Linked DNA regions of Oceanispirochaeta sp. M1. The protein of the gene in region 2 binds, or shares a complex with, the protein of the main gene of each other region. Links are inferred from orthologs where the notes say so. Each region holds a gene or a part of one and is shown on either strand. Other genes may lie near its edges.

The links. Proteins that work in one complex are often made in the same cells at the same time.
Region 1: the proteins of tig (region 2) and rpsG are in contact, whole or in part, in a crystal structure (PDB 3GTY), measured with the Thermotoga maritima proteins. The link is inferred for Oceanispirochaeta sp. M1 from one-to-one orthologs. Residues at the interface, in WP_004081061.1 of Thermotoga maritima: Glu122, Val124, Val129, Leu130, Tyr133, Glu188, Gly259, Ile262, Tyr263, Glu266, Ser270, Glu273, Gln274, Glu277, Arg308, Gln311, Ile312, Ser315, Tyr316, Glu325, Arg329, Arg336, Leu363, Phe366, Trp367, Arg373, Leu377, Arg381, Leu384, Glu387; in WP_004081843.1 of Thermotoga maritima: Lys34, Lys52, Lys55, Glu59, Arg62, Gln63, Glu66, Asn67, Lys69, Val71, Arg95, Ala109, Lys110, Lys111, Gly112, Arg113, Pro114, Glu117, Glu121, Ile124, Ala125, Tyr127, Asn128, Asn129, Thr130, Gly131, Lys135, Asp139, Arg142, Met143.

What each region holds. Positions count from the first base shown.
Region 1 is NZ_QQPQ01000022.1:48,214-50,947, reverse strand. It holds rpsG (30S ribosomal protein S7), read right to left. Parts: upstream 1,736-2,734; coding sequence 1,265-1,735; downstream 1-1,264. Other genes in the region: rpoC (DNA-directed RNA polymerase subunit beta'), read right to left, coding at 2,434-2,734; rpsL (30S ribosomal protein S12), read right to left, coding at 1,747-2,121; tuf (elongation factor Tu), read right to left, coding at 1-885.
Region 2 is NZ_QQPQ01000046.1:20,692-24,941, reverse strand. What follows is about bases 722-3,599. They hold tig (trigger factor), read right to left. Parts: upstream 2,894-3,599; coding sequence 1,550-2,893; downstream 722-1,549. Other genes in these bases: clpP (ATP-dependent Clp endopeptidase proteolytic subunit ClpP), read right to left, coding at 929-1,522; clpX (ATP-dependent Clp protease ATP-binding subunit ClpX), read right to left, coding at 722-925. Also shown: more of clpX, read right to left, coding at 1-721; DV872_RS22130 (AAA family ATPase), read right to left, coding at 3,651-4,250. UniProt on the Bacillus subtilis protein: Involved in protein export. Acts as a chaperone by maintaining the newly synthesized protein in an open conformation. Functions as a peptidyl-prolyl cis-trans isomerase.

The DNA of each region.
Region 1 (2,734 bases), on a different replicon or contig from region 2:
ACAAAGAACCTGTCCTCTCTGAACCGCTTCTTTATCAATACCACGAAGAAGAGTACCGATATTATCACCAGCCTGACCTTCATCCAGCAGCTTGTTGAACATCTCAACACCTGTACATGTAGTAGTCTGATTGTCTCTAATACCAACGATCTCAATCTGGTCACCAACATGAAGTACACCTTTCTCAATACGACCGGTTACAACAGTACCACGGCCGGAAATTGAAAAAACGTCTTCAATAGGCATCAGGAAGGGCTGATCTACAGCTCTGTCAGGAATAGGAAAATAAGTATCCATAGAATCCAGGAGCTCCTGAATACATGCAGTCTTATCACCATCTTCAATATTAGACATAGCTTCGAAAGCTGAACCTTTAATGATGGGTGTATCGTCTCCGGGGAAACCATACTCATCGAGGAGCTCACGTACTTCCATCTCTACCAGGTCAACCAGTTCGGGGTCAGCAAGGTCGAGTTTGTTCATGAAAACGATCAGCTTAGGAACGCCAACCTGTCTCGCAAGAAGGATGTGCTCTCTAGTCTGAGGCTCGGGTCCTGAGTCTGCAGCAACGAGAAGAACGGCTCCGTCCATCTGTGCAGCACCGGTAATCATGTTCTTGATGTAGTCAGCATGTCCGGGACAGTCAACATGTGCATAGTGACGATCCGCTGTTTCATACTCAACGTGACGAGTATTGATAGTAATACCACGCTCTCTTTCTTCGGGAGCGTTATCAATATCTTCATAACTCATGATCTTAGCACCAGACTTAGCAGCGCAAAACATAGAGATTGCAGCAGTAAGAGTGGTTTTACCGTGGTCAACATGACCAATTGTACCGACATTGATGTGCGGTTTGTTACGTTCGAATTTTTCTTTAGCCATTTCTACCTCCTAGGCTCTTTAAAAAACAACTTTCTTTGGATTAACCCTAGCGGGTATCAGCGTGATAGTAGCAAATACTGCTATTACACGGCAACATCCAAACGACCGAAAACATATTCATTTAACAGATTTTTTCACTAAAGAACAGAATAAAGTAGAGAATACTTCAATTGTTGTCATAATAACTCTTCCACCACCTATACATCTACAAAGAAATGCACGGTTTGGATCACCGGAAGACTAGCAGTCCAGAAGACTGATCATCATGTTAACCTCTGTCACAGTAGCGGCCTTTTCAATCACAAGTGACAGAAAAGGCATTCCGTCGAGGGGTCTGCCACCTGAGCAGCAGACCTTTCAAATACTTATCTAATGCAGCCTACCACTTATAGTGGGAGAATGCCTTATTAGCTTCCGCCATTCTATGGGTATCTTCTTTCTTCTTGAAAGCAGACCCAGTAGAGTTTGAAGCATCCATGATTTCCGCACTGAGCTTATCACACATGCTTTTACCACTTCTGTTTCTTGCAGCTGCGATCAGCCATCTCATAGCCAGTGCATCTCTCCTGGAATCCCGAATTTCTACGGGAACCTGGTAAGTAGAACCACCAACTCTTCTTGACTTAACCTCGACTGCAGGTTTTACATTTTCAAGAGCTTTCAGAAATGTCTGAAGCTCATCTTCACTACCCTTTTCTTTAACAACAGCAAGCGCGTCGTAAAGACATGCTGCACTGGTAGACTTCTTACCACTAAGCATCATTCGCTTAATGAATTTTTCTACAGTAGTGTTGTTATATTTTGAATCGGGCATTACCGGTCTTACCGGTGCCTCTCTTCGTCTTGCCATTATCCCTTACCTCACGCCTTAGGTTTCTTGGTTCCGTATTTAGAACGGGACTTTCTTCTTCCATCCACACCGAGTGTATCTTTTGTACCACGGATGATTCTATAACGTACACCGGGAAGGTCTTTTACCTTACCGCCACGAAGAATAACCACAGAGTGCTCCTGAAGGTTGTGTCCAATACCAGGAATATAAGCAGTCACTTCGATACCATTGGTCAATCTGACCCTGGCAACTTTACGAAGCGCTGAGTTCGGTTTCTTAGGAGTTATGGTCATAACCCTTGTACATACGCCTCTTTTCTGAGGACAAGCTTGGAGGGCGGGTGCCTTTGTCTTCTTAACTGAAGACTTACGACCGTTCCTGACTAACTGATTTATTGTAGGCATTTATACTACATTCTCCCGTTAAATAATTATATTAAATGCATAGCGACTCTAACAATTCTTCAATTTAGAGTCAAGCATTATTAAGAGATATATTGTATTTTCTTTAAAAAGCGATACACTTCGCAATATCAAGAAAATCATTATCGAAAAGACCAGCATAATCTCCCCGGTAAAAAACTTAGGCATCACTGCCGTATTCCTCATTAAAACAAACTTAAATAAGGATTTATTTCGATTTCAAGGCAGAAAAAAGCGAAGTTTGCGAAATGCAAATAAGCCATTTTCCAGCGCTGAAATCGGAAAATCAACTACTTAAGCCTCGGTTTTTTCGTCGTATGACTCATCAAAGGGCTCCCGATTCATACTCGCCAATTCCTGTTCTTTCTTTCTATTCTCCAAAATCTGAGCAACATGTGAGTCCAGATCCTGACTATCCTTATTGAACAATTTCATGTTCCGGTATTTTTTCATACCGGTACCGGCAGGAATGATATGACCGATAACAACATTTTCCTTGAGGCCTCTCAAATGATCGACATCTCCGGCAATGGCTGCATTGGTCAGAACTCTTGTTGTCTCCTGGAAGGAGGCAGCTGAAATCCATGAATCAATA
Region 2 (4,250 bases):
CCAGGCTGACCTGGATAGGCAGACGACCGATAAACTCTGGTATAAGACCGAATTTTACAAGGTCATCGGGATGCATCTTACTAAAGAGCGCTACCAGGTCTTTTTCATGGATAGTCTGAAGATCAGAACCAAATCCCATGGGCTGCTGAGTCACTCTGGTTTCAATAATTTTATCCAGACCGACAAAAGCTCCACCGCAGATAATCAGGATGTTGGAAGTATCAATCTTCAGCATCTCCTGGTTAGGGTGCTTTCTTCCACCCTGGGGAGGAACGGAAGCTTCAGAACCTTCAATGATTTTCAGCAGAGCCTGCTGAACACCTTCACCCGAAACATCTCTGGTGATGGATACATTTTCTCCCTTACGGGCAATCTTATCAATTTCATCAATATAGATGATTCCTCTTTCTGCAGCGGCAATATTATTACCGGCAGCCTGAATCAGCTTCAGGAGGATATTCTCAACATCTTCACCAACGTAACCGGCTTCGGTCAATGTCGTAGCATCGGCGATGGCAAAGGGTACTTTCAGTTTTTTTGCAAGTGTCTTGGCAAGGAGGGTCTTACCCGTTCCTGTGGGACCGATTAGGAGAACATTGGATTTTTCCAATTCCACATCAGCTGAGACCTTGTCTTTGAACATTATTCTTTTGTAGTGATTATAAACACCTACGGAGAGGCTCTTTTTGGCAGCATCCTGTCCGATGACATACTCATCCAGGTATTCCTTGATCTCTTTAGGTGTAGGGATGTCATCTACAAAGTCGGAAGAGATGTTTTCTTCTTCTGACATGATCTTATTACAAACCTGAACACACTCATCACAGATATATACGCCTGGTCCTGCAATTAGTTTCTTGGCAACATCGGAATGCTTGCCGCAGAATGAACATACTTTTAATTCTTTATTTTTAGTTCGGGCCATTTTTTACCTCTTTAAAATACTGTCAGTCACACCGTAAGCAACAGCTTCTTCGGCTGACATGAAGAAGTCACGCTCCATATCGGATGCAATCTCTTCAAAGTCTTTTCCGCTGTTATCCGCAAAGTACTGAATCAGCATTTTCTTGAGTCGAATGATTTCACGAGCCTGAATACCGATATCACGGGCCTGACCCTGAACACCACCCCAAGGCTGATGAATCATGACGCGGGAAGAAGGGAGGCAATGTCGTTTCCCTTTTGCTCCTCCTGCAAGAAGAACGGCACCCATAGAGGCCGCCTGACCGATACAAATGGTCTGAACATCGGGTTTGATGTGCTGCATTGTATCGTAGATAGCCAAACCGGCAGTGACAGAACCGCCGGGGCTATTGATGTAAAGATTTATATCCTTTTCCGGATTTTCAGATTCCAGGAAAAGAAGTTGAGCAACAACAAGGTCTGCCGTAACATCATTTATTTCCCCATCCAGGAAAACTATTCTGTCTTTTAAAAGACGGGAAAAAATGTCATAAGACCGTTCTCCTGTACCTGTTCTCTCAACAACAACGGGTACAAGGGTATTATTCTGAACATGCATATCGGCAGATCCTCATTATTTTAATTTTTATTTCATCAGGTCGTCGTAATCAACCTTTTCATCACTTTTTGTGATTTTCGCATTATCAAGAAGGAAGTCAACAACTTTCTTCTGCTTGATATCACTACTAAGATACTCTTTTAAGCCGGCTTCGCCAAATGATTTCTTGAGATCTTCAACAGGCATCTTGTACATTTCGGCCTGCTTCCTGATTTCTTCTTCCATTTCGTCGTCAGCGACTTCAATTTTTTCGTCTTCAATTATCTTGTTGAAAATCAACTGGGATTTCAAGCTCTTAACAGCATTTTCTTTCCAGGACTCAAGCATCTGATCTTTAGTCTGACCCTGCATTTCAAGGAACTGAAGCATCTGTTCTTCCTGAGTCTGAGACTGCTGGAGGAAGTTTTTCCAGTTATTTTCCTGTTCTGCCTTGATCATAGAAACAGGAAGATCGATTTCACTGGATTCCACCAGTTTGTCGATAAGCTGTTCCATTTTATTACCCTTGGTCTTGGCCTCGGCCTTATCCTTGAGCTGTTTCTTGATGTCTTTTCTCAGGTCATCAATAGTTTTGAACTTCTCGTTTACATCCTGTGCCAGTTCATCATCAAGTTCGGGGAGCTGTTTTTCTTTTACAGCTTTTATCTTGACTTTGATTTTTACACTTTTACCGGCAAGGTCTTTGTTTTCAAAGTCCTCTTTGTATTTCTTAGTGATGACTTTTTCTTCATCTTTTTTCATGCCGACAAGCTGTTTGTCGATTTTGTAAAGATTGTATCCTGTACCAATTGTGAAAACAAAGTCTTCTCTTTTGGAATCTTCAACTTCTTCTTTACCGTCCATTTCACAGTAGTCAAGGGTGACAATGTCATCGTTTGCAACGGTTTCATCGGCCTTGTCCATGACAACAGAATTCTGTTCCTGGATTTTTTCCATTTCGGCATTTTCATGCTTTTTAAGAATCTTGACCTGTGTTTCTTCAATTTCGATTCCCTTGTATTCGCCGAATTTAACTTCGGGGAAGGTATCGTAGATCAGCTCGAAGGAAAAATCTTTTTCCGGATCAAGTTCAGGCTCTCCCTGTACTTCAGGGTAGTCATATCCAAGGGGTTTCTCATCGAGATCTTCCATGGCTGCTTTGAGGGCTATATCCATGAGGTTTGCAGCAGCTTCCTGTCTGATTCCCTCACCGAATTTTCTTTCAAGTACGGATACGGGCACTTTGCCTTTTCTGAATCCCTTAATCTGTACTTCTTTTGTGTACTTTGCTAAAAGATCTTTGTACTCTTTGGCTGCGTGCTCTTTACCTACAGTCAGGGAAAGTTTGACGGTTGAGTTTTCTAATTTTTCGACACTCTTACTGGTTATCACAGCACTGTCCTTCTTACGTGGTATGTTTTGGTATAAAAAAAAGACGACCCGGATAACACCCAGATCGTCCTCACCTTCCGTTTAGCGTTAGATGAAGCCTCTGTGCTCCATCAGACGAAGTATAAAACAAATCCCGGCATATGTCGAAATCTGCGTTCCTAAGTAAGCGAAAGACGGGACTTGAACCCGCGACATCGACCTTGGCAAGGTCGAGCTCTACCACTGAGCTACTTTCGCACATGAACTGCGAGTGAAGGGACTCGAACCCTTACACCGGAGGCACTAGTTCCTAAGACTAGCGTGTCTACCAATTCCACCACACTCGCGATCACAAATGAGCCGTAAAGGGTTCGAACCTTTGACCCGCAGATTAAGAGTCTGCTGCTCTACCAGCTGAGCTAACGGCCCGTGTTTTAAGTCCCGGGGGACTAAAAAAAAATTACGTCCAGCAGGATTCGAACCTGCGACCTACGGATTCGAAGTCCGGCGCTCTATCCAGCTGAGCTATGGACGCAATTAAAAGGGTGAATGACGGGGCTCGAACCCGCGACAACCAGAACCACAATCTGGTGCTCTACCAACTGAACTACATTCACCATATTATTAGAACGTGACGTATAATTATATAAAAGGCCTTTTTTGTCAACATTAATACTTTGATTTTTTAAAATTCCGGAAGAAAGGAGCGCCTCCGCTTAAGAACTTTCTGCAGAAGTCCATAGATGCCAGCTGCAGCCGGTCATCACCGAAGTCCCGATTATTGAAAATCAGCCCTGAGGATAATGCGGCAGCTATTCCACTTTACTCTGGCTCCCTCAAGGTGCTTAAGGCAGTAGCTGCTGTAGGATTCCATTTTTTTCTCTCCTAGAACAGCCTTCATCCGGAATCCCAGGCTTCCTGGTCTCTCTGTATTAAACCAGTTGTTCAGCTGTTCTGTACTGAGTATTCTATCTTCACTGCTGTTCAGGATCTCTGCAGCGGAATCGGAGGCTCCCATCTCCTTTAACAGAGCAAGAACAGTCTCTTCTGATTCCAGTCCGGGATATGCCTCCCGGTACACCGCATCTTCAGCTTCCCTTATGGACTGCCATTCATCAAGACTCTCCGCTCCATCCGGCAGGAAATCACTCAGGCGGCTCCCCATTGCAGGAAGGGGCTCGCTGAGGCTTAGTACTCCACCGGGAGAGAGAAGCTGTCTCAGCTGTTCCCATTCGGCTTTTCTGTTCTCTTCAGATAGACGGGAGATCCAGTCTCTGATCATAATGGTTTCGAACAGCTCACAGCTCTCTTTTATTGTTTCCAGATCCTGCAGGGCTGTGTCAGACCTGCCGCCGAAGAAGATCGGCCGCTCCGATTC